DNA from 3 places in the Geobacillus sp. PLS 41 genome. Region 3 is predicted to be linked to each of the others. Evidence: predicted binding sites of a transcription regulator. Region 3 holds the regulator's gene; each other region holds the start of a gene.
What was found. Region 3 encodes LexA, which represses DNA repair genes until DNA is damaged. Its sites were predicted from a motif close to CGAACATATGTTCG; they were not measured.
Positions count from the first base shown of each region.

Region 1: a site for LexA is predicted at 1,615-1,628, ahead of addB (helicase-exonuclease AddAB subunit AddB). Genes of this name have one in related genera too.
Region 2: a site for LexA is predicted at 2,044-2,057, ahead of recN (DNA repair protein RecN). Genes of this name have one in related genera too.

Region 1 covers NZ_CM151395.1:3,378,444-3,381,723, forward strand. The annotation lists gene addB (helicase-exonuclease AddAB subunit AddB) at 1-1,574, opposite strand, end outside; gene lepB (signal peptidase I) at 1,798-2,346, opposite strand; gene ACVX3G_RS16855 (TVP38/TMEM64 family protein) at 2,343-2,966, opposite strand; gene ACVX3G_RS16860 (competence protein ComK) at 3,069-3,280, opposite strand, start outside.
Region 2 covers NZ_CM151395.1:1,698,875-1,702,154, reverse strand. The annotation lists gene spoIVB (SpoIVB peptidase) at 1-5, opposite strand, end outside; gene recN (DNA repair protein RecN) at 279-2,000, opposite strand; gene ahrC (transcriptional regulator AhrC/ArgR) at 2,127-2,576, opposite strand; gene ACVX3G_RS08440 (TlyA family RNA methyltransferase) at 2,633-3,280, opposite strand, start outside.
Region 3 covers NZ_CM151395.1:2,753,456-2,756,735, forward strand. The annotation lists gene ACVX3G_RS13760 (DUF896 domain-containing protein) at 1-203, opposite strand, end outside; gene ACVX3G_RS13765 (YneB family resolvase-like protein) at 333-986, opposite strand; gene yneA (cell division suppressor protein YneA) at 1,006-1,311, opposite strand; gene lexA (transcriptional repressor LexA) at 1,464-2,087, shown strand; gene glnA (type I glutamate--ammonia ligase) at 2,151-3,280, opposite strand, start outside.

The sequences.
Region 1 (3,280 bases), 620 kb from region 3:
GCGCTCATTTTCTCTAGTTTTTTTGGAATCTGCAATTCTTCCAAAAACAGATATAATGCCATACAAAACCCGCGTCCGTCCTCCGCCCGGCGCAGACGGCGCTCCAACCGGCGAAGCGGAGCGGCCAACGCCTCGCGCCATTCATTGAGCATGTCCTCAAACTGCCGCTCTTCATCCGTTTGTGGTACGTTCAAACCGTCAAGCGCCTGATAGCGCCGATACGCCCAGCGCTCATTGTTTGTCCACTTATCCCCTTTGATTCCGTAAGCAAGCACATAGTTTTCGAGCTTGTCGGCCGCCTCGCGCCACATGTGCAGATCGCCGTCCGTTGGAAAAAGCAAATCCGTTTTCACCGCCCGAAACACCGCTTCATATCGCCAACGCGTCACGACCGTCTCTAAGGCAGCGCGCACGAGTTCAATGAGCGGGTGGTGGTGCATCGGTTCTTTTTCATCCATAAAATACGGGATCCCAAAATCAAAAAACACCGTTTTCACCAGATCGCGGTACGCCTCCGTCTGGCGGATGATCAGCGCAATGTCGCGATAGCGCGCCCCTTCATCGCGGACAAGGCGGATGATTTCGCGTGCGACCGCTTCGATTTCCGCTCGGCGATTGGACGCCTCATAAAGATGGACGGCATCGGTCTTTGCACCATATGGAAGCAACGGGCGTCGGTGAAATTGCGCCTCAAGATGAACGAGCGCCCTGTCTTCATGGCGTCGGTTGGCCGAAAGCACGATCGGCTCTTCGATCGCAATGTCATTGCTTAGCGCCAACTCCCTCAGCTGGCGGTACGTTTGCGCCGGCAAATAAAAGAGATGAAGTTCGTCCGGCATTCCGTCGTCATACGGGCGGTCGATCGTCAAACAAACGGTGACGCGCCGGCAATGGCGAAGAAGCTGTTCGATGATCATATATTCTTGCGGCGCAAAATGATGAAAGCCGTCGATGTAAATATCGGCATCCCGCAAATAACTTGAGCGCGGAATATGCTCAGCGAGCAAGCGCAAATAATCTTCCGAATCAAGATAGTGGCCGATAAGACTCCGCTCAAGTTCCTCATACACAAGCGCGACATCGCTCAACTTGTCAGCGAGCAAGCGGCGGCCCGGCTGGCTTGGCCCATCCTCGAACGCCTTGGCATGTCGGCGGAGTTCGCCCGGCGTCAGGCAATACCGTTTGCATTCGGTGATCATTTCGTTCAGCTGCTCGATAAACCCATGTTTGTCCGCCGCGCGGCCAAACAGTTTCAGCTCTTGTTTGCGTTGCTCAATAATTTTGCGGATCATCATCTGCACACCAACATCATGAATATGGTACCGGGTCATGCCGCCTGTTTCCTGCAACACGCGCCAAGCGAGACGGGTGAAGCTGAACACTTGGGCGCGAATCATCCCGCCCACTCCCTCGGTATGTATCAACGCGTATTCGCATTGAAATGTCATTTGCTCCGGAACGAGATAGACGATCGCCCTTCCTTTTGGATCCTCTTGCAACTGGCGGCGAATTTCTTCGAGGCAGACAGCCGTTTTCCCACTTCCTGACCGTCCGAGCAAAAACCGCAGCGACATTGTATCCACCACCATTCGTTTCCTTTATTTGTTTTATTTTAGCACGTATGTTCGCTTTTAGGAAGAAAAAACGCCCTTCGGCTGCGGGTTATATAGAGGCAATCTGAAACGTTAACGTTTGTTTCTTTTTGTAGAGCCAGCCGACATGTCAGCGACTGTCGGACGACTGAACAACCTCGCTTCACTTCGTTATAGAAGCGGAAGACTCCTTTCGAGATTAAGGTTAAAACTGAAAGGCGAACTGTTTAAACGGCCAGTAGCGAAAGTCCACCTTGCCGACAATTTGGTTGATTTTGACAAATCCAAAATGGCGGCTGTCCCAGCTGCTAAGCCGGTTGTCGCCAAGAACGAAAATGCAGCCGGGAGGCACCCGTGTTTTCCCGGTCACCTCCTCAAGCGTAAAATCCCCGGTCAGCCTGCCGTCAAGCAGCTTTTGTTTATACGGGCGCAAATACGGTTCGTCAACTTTTTTTCCGTTGACATACAAGATGTCATTTTTGTACGCGATCCGATCGCCAGGCAGGCCGATAACCCGCTTGACGTAATCTTCCTTTTTGTTGGCGTGAAAAACGATAATGTCGAACCGGCGAATAGGCCCGATGTCGTAGGAAAGCTTATTGACGATCAACAAATTGCCGCTCTCTAGCGTCGGCATCATCGATTTTCCTTCCACCACGTAATTGCTGAACACGAACAACCGAAGCGTGGCGACAACGCAAACGGCAACAAACCATGGCCATCGGCGGCCTCGTTTTTCTTTTTGCTTCGTCACTCCCCGCCCTCCTCGCCGCCTTGTTCTTCCGTCAACGAAAATCGCGCTTCCACCCGTTTTCCGGCGTACCAAAGCAACAGAACGACTGCGGCGATCATCGCCGTGCGCAGCGGCTGACGGATGAGCGCCTTCAAGTCATAGCCGATAAAACTGATGGTAAACACCATGATCATCTTTCCTAGCAGCACCGCCAATACAAACTGCTGGCGGCTGATGCGCGACAGTCCGGCAACAATATTGACAAGCGCCGATGGGGTGAACGGAAAGCAATACAACAAAAACAGCGGACCAAATCCGTGTCGCTCAATCCAATGCATAAACTGCCGCACTTTCGGGTGGCGGCGGACAAAGTGAAAAAAACGCTTCTGCCCCACTTTCCGCGTCAGCCAAAACACGATGAGCGAGCCAAGTGAAGCGCCTAGCCAAGAGATCAGAAACCCTTTCCATAGTCCAAACGCCGCTGCGTTCGCCATCACGAAGACGAACATGGGCAAAATGGGAAAAAACGACTCAAGCAACGTCGCTGCGATGCCGGGAAGCACGCCGAAAGAGCGGTATTGTTCGAGCAGGGAAAGGATGCTGTCGAGCGTGAACCATTGTTTGATTGTTTCCATATCCATGTCTATTCCCCATTCAAATGCCGTTTATATCTTTATTTTACACGTCCAGGCGCCTAATTTGAACTCATCTTTAGGAAAAACCATTTTTATCAATTTGTTCAGCTAACTCTGTTTTTCTTGCTGCATGCGAAATATGTATTGGAGTTTGCGCTCCCTCGCTTCCATCCGCTCGGATAATTTCGTTCGAAGTTGAGCCGTTCGGTATAACTGGTTGATGAACGATTTGCAGGAAACATCGAGGGATATGCTTTTTCCGTTGCGGAAATAAACGATGGTCCGCTCATATTTGGCAGGCTCATACCGATAGACGTGCA
Region 2 (3,280 bases), 1.1 Mb from region 3:
TTCAATGTCGTCCACTCTCCTCGCTCCCGCCTACACCATGCAAAAACGGTTACAGTTTTAATTTTGCCTGAACCGGGGAAAATATAATCGCCCTGTCGATAAAAAAGCTGCCCGGAATTGGATGGACTTGCATCCGGACAGCCGCGCGGCTTTTTGCTTATCTTTATGAAACACCGTAGTTCTCTTAAGGAAAGCGGGCGCCAAGGCAGAACAGGCAGGCGGAATCGGCCCGCTTTGAGAGGGATGCGCCTCCCCTCGACGAACAGGGGAAACAGGAATCAATGTTTCATTTTCGCCGCCAGTTCCAACAGCTCTTTGGCATGCCGTTTCGTCAATTCCGTCATCTCGACGCCGGAAATCATCCGCCCGATTTCTTTCACTTTCTCCTCCTCATTGAGCTTCCTCACGACTGTTTTCGTCCGTTCCCCATCCGTCTCTTTGGCGATCAACAAGTGCGTGTCCGCCATCGCAGCGACTTGCGGCAGATGGGAAATGCAAAGCACTTGCGACTGGCTGGCGATGCGGTAAATTTTTTCCGCCATTGCCTGGGCGACGCGTCCGCTGACACCGGTGTCGACCTCATCAAAAACAATCGACGTCACTCCTTGATGTTTGGAAAAAATCGTTTTCAACGCCAGCATAATGCGCGACAGCTCGCCGCCGGAAGCGACTTTGACGAGCGGTTTTAACGGCTCGCCGACGTTCGTCGAAATGTAAAACTCGACGACATCGATGCCATCTTCTTGGAACCTAACCGGCACGCCGTCGACCAAGGGAGCGTCAAGCGATCCTTCGCGCTTGGCAAATACGATGTCAAATTTCGTTTTGTCCATGTACAAGTCTTTCAGTTCTTGATGAATGCGCTCAATCAGGCGCCGGGCATATGTTTGCCGAACAGCGGTGACGTTTTTCGCCTCCGTGAGCAACTCGTCCGTCACCAGAGCGAGCTGCTGCTTAAGCTCATGCACATGCGTTTCGCGATTTTCGATTGTCTCGATTTCCTCGGCGATCGTCTCGGCATAGTGCAAAATATCGGCGATCGTCGCCCCGTATTTTCGTTTGAGCTGCCCGATTTCCGCGAGACGGCTTTCAATGGCATCGAGCCGCTCTGGGTCGTATTCCATCTCCTCAATTTGATCGCGCAGCTTGTACATGACTTCCTCGAGCAAATAGTAGCAGTTCGCCGTCGTTTCATGCGCATCTTTGAGCGCTGCATCCATGCCTGCGACGTCATCGAGATGGCGCATCGCCTCCCCGATGGAATCAAGCCCGCGTCCCTCTCCGGAGAGGGCCTCATAGCTTTTCTGCAGCGCGGTATAAATTTTTTGAAAATTGACGATGCGAACTTTTTCCTCCATCAGCCGCTCGTCCTCGCCCGGCTCGAGCGCCGCCTGCTCGATTTCACGCAGCTGAAACGTCAGCAAATCAAGCCGGTGCGCCATTTGCTGTTCATTTTCGCTCAGCTTTTTCAATTTGTTTCCGAGCTCCTCATACCGCTCGTAGACGGCGCGGTAGCGAGCAAGCGCCTCTGCCGCCTCTAGGCCGCCGAACTCGTCTAAAAGCGGCAGATGGCGGGACGGATCCATCAGTTCTTGATGTTCATGCTGGCCGTGAATATCAACAAGCGTCGCCCCGATGTCGCGCAGCACCGCCGTCGTGACGAGCTTGCCGTTAATGCGGCAGACGCTTTTGCCGTTGGCGAAAATATCGCGGCGCAACACGATCATGCCGTCGCTGGCGTCGATGCCAACGTCTGCGCATTTTTGCCAGCACGGATGGCGGTCATCATCAAGCAAAAACAGCCCTTCGATTTCCGCCTTTTCCGCTCCAAAGCGGACAAATTCAGCGGAGCCGCGTCCGCCGATCAACAAATGAATCGCGTCGATGATGATCGATTTGCCGGCTCCCGTTTCGCCGGTTAACACCGTCAGCCCTTTGTCAAACGACAACGAGAGCGACTCGATAATGGCGAAATTTTTAATCGACAGCTCGGCGAGCATTTCACCACTCCTTGCCTGTCCGATTAATTCCACTTTTGATTATAGCACGTATGTTCGGATTTGCAAACGAGGACCGCCCTGTCGTTCCGTCCTTGAACGTGGAACGGAAGCTGGGCCGGTCCTCGCCTAGAGCATGGACAACAGCTGGTCGGACACTTTTTCCGCATCTTTCGGAGTACGGCAGATGATCAGGCACGTATCGTCGCCGCAAATCGTACCGACGATTTCGTTCCAATCCAAATTGTCGAGCAAGACGCCGACGGCATGGGCGTTGCCCGGCAGCGTCCGCAACACAAGCAAGTTGCCCGTTCCGTCAAGCTTCACAAACACATCAACAAGCGCCCGCTTCAGCTTTTGCAACGGATTGAAGCGCTGGTCGGACGGAAGGCTGTACTTGTAGCGGCCGTTGGCCATCGGCACTTTGACGAGCTGCATTTCTTTAATGTCGCGCGAGACGGTCGCCTGGGTGACGTTAAAGCCAGCTTCTCTCAGCCGGTCGACAAGCTCGTCTTGCGTTTCAATGTCATGGTTCATAATGATTTCGCGAATTTTAATATGCCTTTGCCCTTTGTTCACATTGCGCCACCTCCCCGCTTTTCAAAGTGCAGAGCAGATTGTCCGTCCCGCCGACGCTATTTGCCGCTTGGCTCCACGCTCCCCGCCCGCAATCGGGCATGCGCCTCGCTCACCACGTCGGCGACGGATGCTGGCAGTCGGTTTTCTCCCTCCCGGTTTCCTCCAGGATAGGCAGCATGAAGCAAAAATTCAATATTGCCGTCGCCGCCGGTAATCGGTGAATACGTTAAATGAAGAACATCGAACCCTTCCGCGCAGGCGAATTGAATGATCGATTCGAGCACTTCCTCGTGAATGTTCGGATCGCGGATGATCCCTTTTTTGCCGACCTTTTCCTTGCCGGCTTCAAACTGCGGCTTGACGAGAGCAATCACATCGCCGCCCGGCACCATGACCGTCTTGACGACCGGCAAAATGAGCCGCAGCGAAATAAACGAGACATCGATGACAGCTACTTCCGGCAGCCCTTTCGTAAACTGATCCGGCGTCACGTAGCGGAAGTTCGTCCGCTCCATTACAACGACGCGCTCGTCTTGACGCAGCTTCCAGGCAAGCTGGTTGTAGCCGACATCGACGGCATACGTCAGCTTCGCCCCATGCTGCAAGGCGCAGTCAGTGAAACCGCCGGTCGACGCGCCGATGTCAAGAACAATTTTATTTTCCACGCGAATATGAAACTCGCGCAACGCTTTTTCCAGTTTCAA
Region 3 (3,280 bases):
TTTAATTTTTTCGGCGTCACGTCGTTGCCGCTCGGGTCAATGACGGTCACTGTATGGAGCATATCGGTCATCGCCTTGCGGAACGCTTGAATGTACTCACGGCGCAGCTTCGCTTGCTCGAAAGCCTCTTCGGCCGACAAGCCGGCCGTTTTCGCTTTTTTCGCCAGTTCATTGATGCGGGCTAATTTATGTTTGGCAAGCATTGATCATCTTCTCCTATCTGCCATATTCTCACTCTGTTTTATCTTATCTGATCAACCGGGAAGATGGCAACGATGGCATCTTGGTTTCCTTTGCCCGCTCGCCGCTTTAGGGCCAGGCGCAGTACACGATCAACGCCGCCTTTGTTGCTCGTCCATATATTCCTGGTAACGCCGATGGACGGTCGCCTTGGACACCTCGTAGCCGAAGCTTCGCATCGTCGCGGCGATATCGGCAAACGTCAGTCCGCGCTCGCGCAAGCGGACGATCTCCTCAACCGGCAGATCGATTCGATCGCGCCCGGCGTTTTCGCCCCGGCGCCTTAGGTTCCGCTCCGGTCGGTAGCCGCTGGCGATGGCTCGCTGCATGCCACGCTTAATTTTGGCGTTATGTATTTTTCTTTGGTACTCCTCGACAATAGCGATAATGGATAACACCATCTCATCGGCCTCCGACAGCGGCATCTCCCCGCGGTGGCTGGCGCTGTATATTTTCACCCCTTGCTTTTTCAAGCAATGCAGCACCGCCATGCGCGCATGGCCGCGCCCAAGCCGCGTTTCATCTTGAATGAGCAGCACATCGACCTCGCCTTCCTCGCAAAGCGAAAGCAGCTCCAACACGCCGTCGCGGTCGGCTTCATAACCGCTCGCCTGCTCGGCGATCACTTTCACGACTTCAAATCCACACTCGGCCGCCAGCTGCTCGAGCTCATCTCGTTGCCTCGCGAGCGACGTTTCCTGTTCAGCTTTGTCCGTGCTGACGCGGCAGTAAATGACCGCCCTCATGGCCAATCCCTTCTTTCCATCACTGATTGACGGCCACCGAGCCGCCCTGCTTTGATTTTAACACAGGAATGACAATTTGTTCACCGGCGGCAAGACGCGGGCTCGGCAAATGGTTGACATCGACGACCCAGCGGATGAACTCATCAGGCGGCATATGGTGTTCCTGTTCGTACTGTTTTGCCAGCCCCCAAAGCGTATCGCCGGGAGCGACCGTGATCGTCACGTATTCTTTTTTATCGACCGGGCTGCTGGCGTAAACGAACCCTGCCAACACGAGCGCAAACAAAAATGAAAACAAAACATAGTGCAGCAACGTTTTCCTCATTCCCTCCCACCCTTTCTAGAATGTTTGTTCGCTTTCCTTCATTATAGCCAGGAACATTTGTTTGTGTCAATAAAAAACTCGAACCTATGTTTGTTTTTTCGTCTTCCGCATGGTATAATGAAGGCAAATGATGTGGCGAGAGGTGTGAAACAATGACGAAACTGTCAAAACGACAACAGCAAATTTTAGAGTTTATTAAACAGGAAGTAAAAACAAAAGGCTATCCTCCGTCGGTGCGGGAAATTGGGGAAGCGGTTGGACTGGCGTCAAGTTCGACGGTCCACGGGCATCTCGCGCGCCTAGAAAGCAAAGGGTACATCCGCCGCGACCCGACAAAGCCGCGCGCCATTGAAATTTTGGACAACGATATGGCCAAGGAGAGAGAAAAAGAGGAGATCATCTCGGTGCCGATCATCGGCAAGGTGACGGCCGGCCAACCGATTACAGCGGTGGAAAACATCGAAGGCTACTTTCCGCTGCCGAAGCGGCTCGCCGCCGGCGAGGAGCAGCTGTTTATGCTTGAAGTGATGGGCGACAGCATGATCGAAGCCGGCATTCTCGACGGCGACTACGTCATCGTCCGCCAGCAGTCATCGGCCAACAACGGCGACATCGTCGTCGCCATGACGGAAGACAACGAGGCGACGGTGAAGCGGTTTTTCAAGGAAAAAGACCACATCCGCCTGCAGCCGGAAAACGCCCATCTTGAGCCGATCATCGTCCGCGACTGCACGATTCTCGGCAAAGTGATCGGCGTCTATCGCCTGTTCGACTGACTCGTGCCGGCCTGCGCCCATAAAAAAGCTGCCCCGTTTTTTTCAGGGCAGCTTTTTTATGAATCAGTAGAGTTCCATATATTGGTCCAATTCCCATTGATGAACCGTTGTCCGATACATATCCCACTCAATTTCTTTCGCTTCGACGAAATGCTCGAATAAATGTTTGCCGAGCGCGTGAATCATCACTTCATCGGACTTCAAGTTTTCCAACGCTTCATGCAGCGTTGCCGGCAAATCGACAATGCCTTCTTCGAGCCGTTCTTCTTTCGTCATGACGTAAATGTTTCGATCCACTGGCGCCGGAGGAGTGAGCTTGTTGCGAATGCCGTCAAGCCCAGCGGCTAAAAGCACCGCCATGGCCAAGTATGGGTTGGCCGACGGGTCGACGCTGCGCACCTCAATGCGCGTGCTCATGCCGCGCGAAGCTGGAATGCGGATGAGCGGGCTGCGGTTGCGCGCCGACCAAGCGACGTAGCACGGCGCTTCATAGCCTGGAACAAGCCGCTTGTACGAGTTGACGGTCGGGTTCGTCACCGCCGTAAAGTTCGGCGCATGCTTCAGCACACCGGCGATAAACTGCCGCGCCGTATCGCTCAACTGCAAGTCGCCGTTCGGATCGAAAAAGGCGTTTTCACCGTTGCGGAACAGCGACAGGTTGCAATGCATTCCTGAACCGTTAATCCCAAAAATCGGCTTCGGCATAAAGGTCGCATGCAATCCGTGTTTGCGGGCGATCGTTTTGACGACGAGCTTAAACGTTTGAATGTCGTCGCACGCTTTTACGGCATCAGCGTATTTAAAATCGATCTCATGCTGGCCCGGGGCGACTTCATGATGGGACGCTTCGATTTCAAACCCCATTTCCTCAAGCTCGAGCACAATGTCGCGCCGGCAGTTTTCCCCAAGATCGGTCGGCGCCAAATCGAAATAGCCGCCGCGATCGTTCAGCTCCATCGTCGGGTGTCCTTTTTCGTCCAGCTTGAAGAGGAAGAATTCCGGCTCAGCTCCTAAGTTAAAGGCGTTGAAGCCAAGCGCCTCCATCTCTTTCAGCATCCGCTTCAAGTTATAGCGCGGACAGCCTTCAAACGGCGTGCCGTCCGGGTTGTAAATGTCGCAGATAAAGCGGGCGACTTTTCCTTTTTCTGAAGTCCACGGGAAAATGACGAACGTATCCAAGTCCGGATACAAAT